4 regions of the Variovorax sp. H27-G14 genome follow, and region 1 is predicted to be linked to each of the others. Evidence: predicted binding sites of a transcription regulator. Region 1 holds the regulator's gene; each other region holds the start of a gene.
What was found. Region 1 encodes LexA, which represses DNA repair genes until DNA is damaged. Its sites were predicted from a motif close to ACTGTATNNNNATACAGT; they were not measured.
Positions count from the first base shown of each region.

Region 2: VLK31_RS22695 (ATP-dependent helicase) is a predicted target of LexA. The motif match lies at 1,084-1,101, and genes of this name have one in related genera.
Region 3: imuA (translesion DNA synthesis-associated protein ImuA) is a predicted target of LexA. The motif match lies at 1,209-1,226, and genes of this name have one in related genera.
Region 4: imuA (translesion DNA synthesis-associated protein ImuA) is a predicted target of LexA. The motif match lies at 900-917, and genes of this name have one in related genera.

Region 1 is NZ_JAYLVN010000002.1:501,401-503,599, forward strand. Features, by position in the region: gene VLK31_RS07880 (D-2-hydroxyacid dehydrogenase family protein) at 1-215, opposite strand, end outside; gene VLK31_RS07885 (hypothetical protein) at 326-703, opposite strand; gene lexA (transcriptional repressor LexA) at 841-1,524, opposite strand; gene VLK31_RS07895 (asparaginase) at 1,598-2,199, shown strand, end outside.
Region 2 is NZ_JAYLVN010000010.1:200,982-203,180, reverse strand. Features, by position in the region: gene VLK31_RS22695 (ATP-dependent helicase) at 1-1,070, opposite strand, end outside; gene corA (magnesium/cobalt transporter CorA) at 1,312-2,199, shown strand, end outside.
Region 3 is NZ_JAYLVN010000025.1:14,178-16,376, reverse strand. Features, by position in the region: gene VLK31_RS32470 (SOS response-associated peptidase family protein) at 163-1,086, opposite strand; gene imuA (translesion DNA synthesis-associated protein ImuA) at 1,240-2,082, shown strand; gene VLK31_RS32460 (Y-family DNA polymerase) at 2,024-2,199, shown strand, end outside.
Region 4 is NZ_JAYLVN010000002.1:116,157-118,355, forward strand. Features, by position in the region: gene VLK31_RS06030 (ABC transporter substrate-binding protein) at 1-796, opposite strand, end outside; gene imuA (translesion DNA synthesis-associated protein ImuA) at 932-1,738, shown strand; gene VLK31_RS06040 (Y-family DNA polymerase) at 1,707-2,199, shown strand, end outside.

The DNA of each region.
Region 1 (2,199 bases):
AGTTTGAGCTTGGGCAGCTTTTCAATGAGCTGACGCGAGATCTGCGAGCGCTCGCGAATCAGCACGATCACGTCTGCGTCCTTGAGACGAACCGACAACTGCCCGATGCCCTTCACCGTGTTGGTATAGACCTTGGCCGCGTACGCGTCCAGCTTGGCGGCGCAGCGCAGCTTGCGCACGGCGTCCTGGTAATCGTCGAGGATCACAATGTTCATGGCGTGCCATTGTGCCTCGCACCATCGCCATGTCGCAGCGGTGAACGTTTGGATACCCAGGCCCGGGCGGCTTTCGGGCCCGCTTCCGCAGGGCTTCCTGGGCGTTTGCGTCAGTGCAGCCGCGTCGAGCGGTGGGCCGTGGCCATGATCTCGGCGGTTTCGAGTGCGGCCAGGCGGTCGAGTTCGGCACACACGTCCGCCATGCGACCGGAGATCACGACGCGGTCGTTGCGCTGCTGGCCCTTGCCGTCGACCACGCGAACCACGCGCAGCGGGCGTGCGGGTGCCGTGGCCACCGCGGGCGTTGCGGTGATGCCGCCAGCGCGGGTGGTGCAGGCGGGGCGCACGGCAACGTAGCGAAGACCTGCGGAGCTGTCGTTGGCGTCGAGATGGTCCCTGGCGTGGGGCCTGCGCGTCGGGATCAGGCGGTTGGCCAGCGACTGCAGCGGCATCCAGAAATCAGCAATGGCGAGAAGGGCGATTCCCATGTGAACTCCAAAAAAGTATGAGGTTGAACACAGGCAGGATTTCTTGAATCGGCCGCGACAGGGTGATGACGACTTTGCGCCATACGCCCGCCACCTGTCGCGGCCGGATGAGTGCTGCTGCCAGCAGGCCGCGAGGCCTACATCAGCATGGTGTTGCGGATGAGGCCGACCGCAAGGCCTTCGATTTCGAAAGGCTCGCCGGGCTGGACGATGATGGTCGGGTAGTCAGGGTTCTCGGCGTGCAGCTCGATGACCAGCTTGTTGCGCTTCAGGCGCTTCACCGTCACCTCTTCGCCCAGGCGCGCGACCACGATCTGGCCGTTGCGCGCTTCCTTGGTGGCCTGCACGGCGAGCAGGTCGCCGTCCATGATGCCGGCGTCGCGCATCGACATGCCGCGCACCTTCAGCAGGTAGTCGGGCTGGCGCTGGAACAGCGTGTTCTCGACGTAGTAGGTCTTGTCGACATGCTCTTGCGCCAGGATAGGCGAGCCGGCGGCAACGCGGCCGATGAGCGGCAGTGCCAGCTGGGCCATGCCGGGCAGCGACAGCGAGAACTGGCCGCCTTCGCGGTGGCGCGTTTCAGTGAGCGAGCGCAGGGCGTCGCCCTTGAGGCGAATGCCGCGCGAGGTGCCGCTCACCAGCTCGATGACACCCTTGCGCGCCAGCGCCTGCAGGTGTTCTTCGGCGGCATTGGCCGACTTGAACCCCAGCTCGTTGGCGATTTCGGCGCGCGTGGGTGGGGCGCCGGTGCGGGCGATGGCACTCTGGATCAAGTCCAGGATCTGCTGCTGGCGGGCTGTAAGCTTCACTGCGAACTGCATATGTGGTTCCTTGCGGCACTGGCTAGATATCCAGTACCTGTATTTTTAACCAGTTTTTAAAAGTTGACAAGTCATGGTCAATTCCTTTTCAGCTGAAGTGCAACGCGTGGTGGTTCTGGGCACTGGCGGCACCATCGCCGGCAAGGCCGCCAGCAGCGGCGACAACATCGGCTACACGGCCGGGCAGGTGGGCGTGGCCGACCTGTTGGGCGGCATCGATGCTCCGACTGGCGTGACGCTGGTGGCGGAGCAGGTGGCGCAGGTGGACAGCAAAGACATGTCCTTCGAGATATGGCGGCAACTCGCGCAGCGCTGCGCGCATTGGCTGGCGCAGCCCGACGTGGCGGGCGTGGTCATCACGCATGGCACCGACACGCTGGAGGAGACGGCGTTCTTCCTGCACTCGGTGCTCGCAGCGGCCAAACCGGTGGTGCTGACCTGCGCGATGCGCCCTGCAACGGCGCTGGCACCGGACGGACCGCAGAACGTGCGCGACGCCATCAGCGTGGCCGCAACCAAGGGTGCGCAGGGCGTGACGGTGGTATGTGCCGGCACGGTCCACAGCGCGGTGGACATCCAGAAAACGCACACCTATCGGCTCGACGCTTTCGGCTCGGGCGACGCGGGGCCGCTCGGCTATGTGGAAGAAGGGGACGTGCGCCTTGTGCGCTCATG
Region 2 (2,199 bases), on a different contig from region 1:
GCGTGCCGCTCGGCGGCCTGCGCAATCACGCGGTTCGACACGTCCAGGATGGGCTGCGTCGAGCGGTAGTTGCGCTCCAGCGTGACCACGCGCGCCGCCTGCGTGAACTGCGTCGGAAAGTCGAGGATGTTGCGCACCGTGGCGCCGCGGAACGAATAGATCGACTGCGCGTCGTCCCCCACCACCGTCACGCCGCGCCCGTCGGGCTTGAGCGCCAGAAGAATTGAGGCCTGCAGCCGGTTGGTGTCCTGGTATTCGTCGATCAGCACATGGTCGAAGCGCGCACCGATGTGCGCGGCCAGCGCGGGCTCGGCGGCCATCTCGGCCCAGTAGAGCAGCAGGTCGTCGTAGTCGAGCACTTTCTGCTGCTGCTTGGCCTCGACATAGGCCCCGAACAGCTTCTTGAGTTCGGCCTCCCATTCCGCGCACCAGGGAAAGGCTTCGCTCAGCACCTGCCCCAGCGGCGCGCGCGTGTTCACGCAGCGCGAATAGATCGACAGGCAGGTGCCCTTGCGCGGAAAGCGGTTCACGGTGGACGACAGACCCAGCTCGTGGCGCGCGAGCCCCATCAGGTCTTCGGCGTCGCCGCGGTCGTGGATGGTGAAGTTTTCGTCGAGCCCGATCTGCGGGGCGTACTCGCGCAGCAGCCGCGCGCCGATGCCGTGGAAGGTACCCGCCCAGGGCAGCACGGGCGGTGCCTCCGATTGCAGCCCGAGCACCTTGGCCAGCACCTGGCCGGCGCGCCGCCCCATTTCCTGCGCGGCCCGGCGCGAGAAGGTCAGCAACAGCAGGCGCTGCGGATCGACGCCGCCCGCAATGAGGTGCGCCACGCGGTGCGCCAGCGTGCTGGTCTTGCCCGAGCCGGCGCCGGCAATGACGAGCAGCGGACGGTCGTCGCGCGCGGTGGCTGCGCCGGCACCGCCGCTGTCGCCGACAGCCGCGACCACGCCATGTTCTACCGCCGCGCGCTGCGCGTCGTTGAGCGTGGCCAGCGCGGCGGCCAGGCGCTCTGACTGAGCGGAAGGGGTCGCGGGCGCGGCGGCAAAGGCAAGGGGCGCAGGGGTCTGCATGGCGACCGACTTTACTGTATGTCCGTCCAGCTCGGCCACCGTGCTGCCATGTGGCCGGTGACATAATCGCGCCTCGCTGCAACCAGAGATTCTTCCCATGGAAACTGCCCCGTCTCGGCAGCTTTCAACTCCCTTTCGCTGACACGATTTCTTGACGCGATGTTTCGCGCACGTCGGGCCCGGGAATTGAAAGCGCCCCCCTCCCTCGCCCAACGTTCCAGTCATACCCGGGAGTGAGCCCATGCTCAACATCTTCACGCTTGCCAACGGCCGCCTCGTTCAGGAAGAGATCGAGGCGCTCGAAGAGCTCTCCAAGTTCCAGCCGATCTGGGTCGACCTGGAGTCGCCCACGCTCGAAGAAAAGCGCTGGATCAAGCAGTACTACGGCCTGTCGATTCCCGAAGACGCGATGGACGAAGACATCGAGGAGTCGGCCCGCTTCTATGAAGAAGACAACGGCGAACTGCACATCCGCTCCGACTTCTTGATCGACGACGACGAAGACCCGCGCACCGTGCGCGTGGCCTTCATCCTCAACCAGCACAACACCGACCTGCGCAGCCGCGGCGTGCTGTTCTCGATACACGACGAAGACGTGCCCGTGTTCCGCCTGCTGCGCATGCGCGCGCGCCGCGCGCCGGGTCTGATCGAAGACGCCAAGGAAGTGCTGCTGAAGCTGTTCGACGCCGACGCCGAATACTCCGCCGACACGCTGGAGAATATCTACGACGAGCTCGAAGTGGCCGGCAAGAAGGTGCTGTCGGGCAACGTCACCGACGAGCTGGCCGGCGAGGTGCTGGGCCTCATTGCGCGCCAAGAAGACTTGAACGGCCGCATCCGCCGCAACGTGATGGACACGCGCCGCGCCGTGAGCTTCATGATGCGCAGCAAGATGCTCAATGCAGAGCAGTTCGAAGAGGCGCGGCAAATCTTGCGCGACATCGAATCGCTGGACAACCACACGGCCTTTCTGTTCGACAAGATCAACTTTTTGATGGACGCGACCGTCGGTTTCATCAACATCAACCAGAACAAGACCATCAAGATTTTCTCGGTGGCCAGCGTGGCGCTGCTGCCGCCCACGCTGATTGCCAGCATCTACGGCATGAACTTCAAGTTCATGCCAGAG
Region 3 (2,199 bases), on a different contig from region 1:
TCACCTCGACGGAGCTTTGAAGAGAACCCCATCGCAAAGAGCGACTCAGGGCGATACCGGCATGCGCCTATCCTAGGCGGATCGCGAGCCACGGCGAGCGATGCACAGCTTGGCGGCCATTCTCTGGTCATGGATTCCTCGTCATCTGCGCAGGAAAAGTGGTCAAGCGGCGAGGCGGTGCTCGTAGTAAGGGCGCGCGCGGTCATCGAGGATTGCGTATTGGGCGTCCAGATTACCTTTGTCCGGCCTTAACCAAGCGTCGATGTTCTCAAGCTTGAGCGGTATGGGGCAACGATCGTGGCCGGCCGCTGCAACCTCTGGCGGTGGCTCATCCATGATGACGGCGAACGACAGCAGGTCTGGCTGTCCCGGCGCAGTCCACTTGGACCACAGGCACGCCAGCCACATGTCCTGCTCCGGCCTTGGCCTGAACTCAAGGACGGTGTCCTTGCCTTCACGATCGACATGCTCATAAAAGGCATTGATCACCATGACACCGTGCGACACGCCGAATTGGCCACGCCAAAACCCTTCCAGGTTGTCGCGCCGGGCGTTATAGGTGCCCGGGTAGAGGAAATCGAATTTCTCAGACTTGCCCGCTGGCCTGCACTGGTAGCGCATTGGCTTGATCACCCGATGCCCGTCTTCCCAGATCATCACTGGCGCATAGACGCCAGGAAATATCCGCGCATCGCGTGGTTCTGGCTCGGCTCGCCTCAAATCGGCCAGCTTGCCAAGTCCCCATTCCACCTTGGTGGTTGCGATGCGCACATCCTCGGAGGCCTTCTTCGTCGTCTTGACGAGCAGCTTGCGCTGGGCATCGGCCAGGCGCTTGCGCTGCGCGAAGAGGTCTTGCTCGAGCTTGATCGCCTGCTGGGTGTTGAAAGCATCGATGAGGTCTTTGATGCCCCGCTCATCCTCGTTCTCGGGGCTCATGAACGCGGCATCCATTGCCTTGGGAATCTTGATCTTCGGATTCGATTGGCGCTCGTAGTACAGCTCTGCGAAAGCGTCCAGCGTCAGCACGCCGCCGAACATCCGGAAGAACTGCTTGTAGTCGGCACGAATCTGGGCTGAGTAGCACATGCGTCACCTCCGGCGAATCCACCCAGCGGAACTGCTGGGTTTTGTTCATCTGGCCCGTACCGAGCGGCAAGAGGCCAACCAAATTTGTAAACCTTCTTGCTCAAGCTGCACGGCGCAGAGATACTGTACATCCATACAGTAATAGGAGCCTTGATGGCCATCTCCCTGTTGTGGGCTGATGGCGAAAACACGCCCCCAGTCCCACAGTCTTTCACGCCTTCCGGCGTGGCGCAACGCTGGCCCGTCGGGCTCCCGCACGCCGTGGAAGCGGCGATCTGGCGGGGCGATGCGCTCGGCTCACCGGTCACGACCACGCTCCGCACAGGCTTCGAGACGCTGGACGCCGAGTTGCCTGGCAATGGCTGGCCATGCCAGTCGTTGACGGAGGTCCTGCAGGTCCAGCCCTCTGTACTTGAATGGCGCTTGCTTGCCCCCGCGATGCGTGTCGTGGTCGCCCAGGGCAAGCAGATCGTCGTCGTCGGCCCGCCGAAGGCCCCGCACTTGCCCGGCCTGCGCCATCTCGGCCTGGATGAACGCCAACTGGTTTGGATCAACGCAGACAAGCCGGTGGAGCGCCTGTGGGCCACCGAGCAGCTCATCAAGGCCAACGCCGCAGGCATGCTGGTCAGCTGGCTGCCTCAGGCCCGCCAGGAACAGGTCCGCCGCTTGCAAGTCTGTGCCCAGGGCTGCGACGGCCCGGTCATCCTGTGTCGACCGGAGTCGGCCGCGCATGAAGCGTCGGCCGCGCCGCTGCGTCTGCAGGCCCGCCTGGGCGTCGACTGGGAACTGCACGTTCACCTGCTCAAGCGCAAAGGACCGCCGCATGAGGGCGAGCTGCGCTTGCCCTCTATCCCTGGCGGGCTGGAAGCGGTCCTGACGCCGCGCCTTCGCTACCCGAGCCGCCTGATCGCGGCCCGCCAGTCCAGGGAGCTCTCCCATGCTGTGGGCAGCCCTTCTTCCCGACACCCTTCCGGACGACCCGCAGCGGCGCACTGAGGCGCTCGACGGGCTCGCGACGTGGTGTCTTCAGTTCACACCCCGCGTCGCTGTCCTCGAAGCGCTTCTGCAGTGCCCGGCGGTCGTCATGGAGATGGAGCAGAGCTTGCGCCTGTT
Region 4 (2,199 bases), 390 kb from region 1:
CTTTCCTGATGTCCTGAAAGAGCTTCTGCCCATTGAGGAACGAGAACGAATAGAAGGCCGTCTCGCCGCCGGCCGCGCGGTAGGCCGTGATGAACTTCGCCGCCACGTCGTTGGTGGCCGACAGCACCACCGCCTTGGGCTTGAGCTTGGCCAGCTCCGCCGCGCGCTCGGTGGCGTCGGAGCCGTCGTTCTTGATGGCCACGCTGCCCACCATCTTGTCGCCCCGTTCGGCAATGAACTTCTGCGTGCTTTCCATCGCCGAGCGGGCGCCGGGGTTGTCGTTGTAGGCGAAGGCAATGCGCGACAGGCCGATGGTGAACAGGTGGTTCACGATGCGGCTGTATTCCTCGTCGAAACTGATGCGCACCGGAAAGCCGTACTCGGAGAACTTCACCACCGGCCCCGCGCCGGTGTACGGGCCGACCACCGGAATCTTCAGTTCGTTGGCCGTCTTCAGCGCACCCACCGACGACGAGGTGCCGATGGGCATCAGGATGCCGACCGCGCCTTCGTTGACGAATGTCTTCACGTTCTCCGCGCCCTTGGCGGGGTCGTAGGCGTCGTCGAGCTGGCGCAGCTCGACCGGCCGGCCGTTGATGCCGCCGCTGGCGTTCAGTGCCGTGAACATCGCGCGAATGCCGACCAGCGGCTCGGTCGACAGCGAAGCCAGCGGCCCGGTCTTCACGTAGGTCTGGCCGATGACGATGGACTTGGCCTGCCCCTGTGCCAGCGCGGGCAGCGAAGGGGCGATGGCCAGGGTGAAGGCAGCGAGGGTGGAGACGATCAGGCGAATCATTTTGTGTGAAGAAGTCACAAAGTGTTAACAAATTGATCTTAAGGCGGTGGGCCTTCAAGGTAAATCGATCTTTGTCGAGGCGGGCTGTTGCGACTCAGGAAATACTGTATAAAAATACAGTTAACAGTCTTCACCATGGGCCTTCCTTTCCTCGACTCCTTTTCCACTGCCGCGGGCCGCGGCGTCTGGCATGCCGACGAGCTCGGCCTGGCCGACGCGCAGGTCGTGGCCACCGGCCACGCCGCGCTCGACGCCGAGCTGCCCGGCGGCGGCTGGCCGGTGGGTGCCATGACCGAGCTTCTGCAGGCCGCGCCCGAGGCCCATGTCTGGCGGCTGCTGCTGCCCGGGCTGGCGCAGGCGGTGCAGATGCGTGGCGGGCCGGTGGTGCTGATCGGCGCGCCCTACGAGCCTTGCGGTGCGTCGCTGGCGGCCCAGGGGCTGCCGGTGGGGTCGCTCATGTGCGTCAAGAGCGCGGCGCCGGCCGCGCGGCTGTGGGCCTGCGAGCAGGCGCTGCGCTGCGCGGAGGTGGCCGCCGTGGTCGCCTGGCTGCCGCAGGCGCGCGTGGGCGAGCTGCGGCGGCTGCAATTGGCGGCCGCGCAGCACGAGGTGATGCTGTTCGTGTGCCGGCCCGCGTCGGTGGCGCTGTCGGCCTCGCCCGCGCGGCTGCGGCTGCGGGCCGAGCGTTGCGAGGCCGATGCGTCGCAGATCGAGCTGCACATTCTCAAGCGCCGCGGGCCGCCGCTGTCCGCGCCGGTGATGCTGCCGGCGCGCAACGAGCGCATGGCCGCGCTGCTGGCCGCGGCCCGGTTGCGGCGCAAGCTGCGCCTGCAGCAGCAAGGCACGGTGCCCGCAGGCGAGGCCGAAACGTCCGCCAAGGTGGTGCGCATCGATGTGTGGAAAGGAGGCCGGAATGCACTGGATCGCGTTGCGGTGGCTGTTTGAGGCCGACACACACACAACCACACCCACACCCATGACTGCCGACGCACCGACGCTTCCCACGCCCGAAGCGCTGGGCTGGTGGGCGCTGCGCTACACCCCTCACGTCGCTTGGCAGGACGAGGCGCTGATGCTCGAAGTCTCCGCCTGCGAGCGCCTGTGGGGCGGGCGGCTGCAGCTGATGCGCCAGTTGCTGGCCGACAACCCCGCGCCCGACGTGCGCATGCAGGGCGCGCAAGGCGCCACCAGCCTCATCGCGCTGGCGCGGCTGCGCCTGTTCGTGCGGCAGGAGCAGCGCCCCAAAGACATGCCCGCCGGCCTGCCGCTGGACACGCTGAGCGCCGCACGCACCCACCTCGACCTGCTCGCGCGCCTGGGCTGCCGCACCTGGGGCGACGTGGCGGCGCTGCCGCGCGGCGGCCTCACGCGGCGCTTTGGCGCGGAGCTGCGCGCGGCGCTCGACG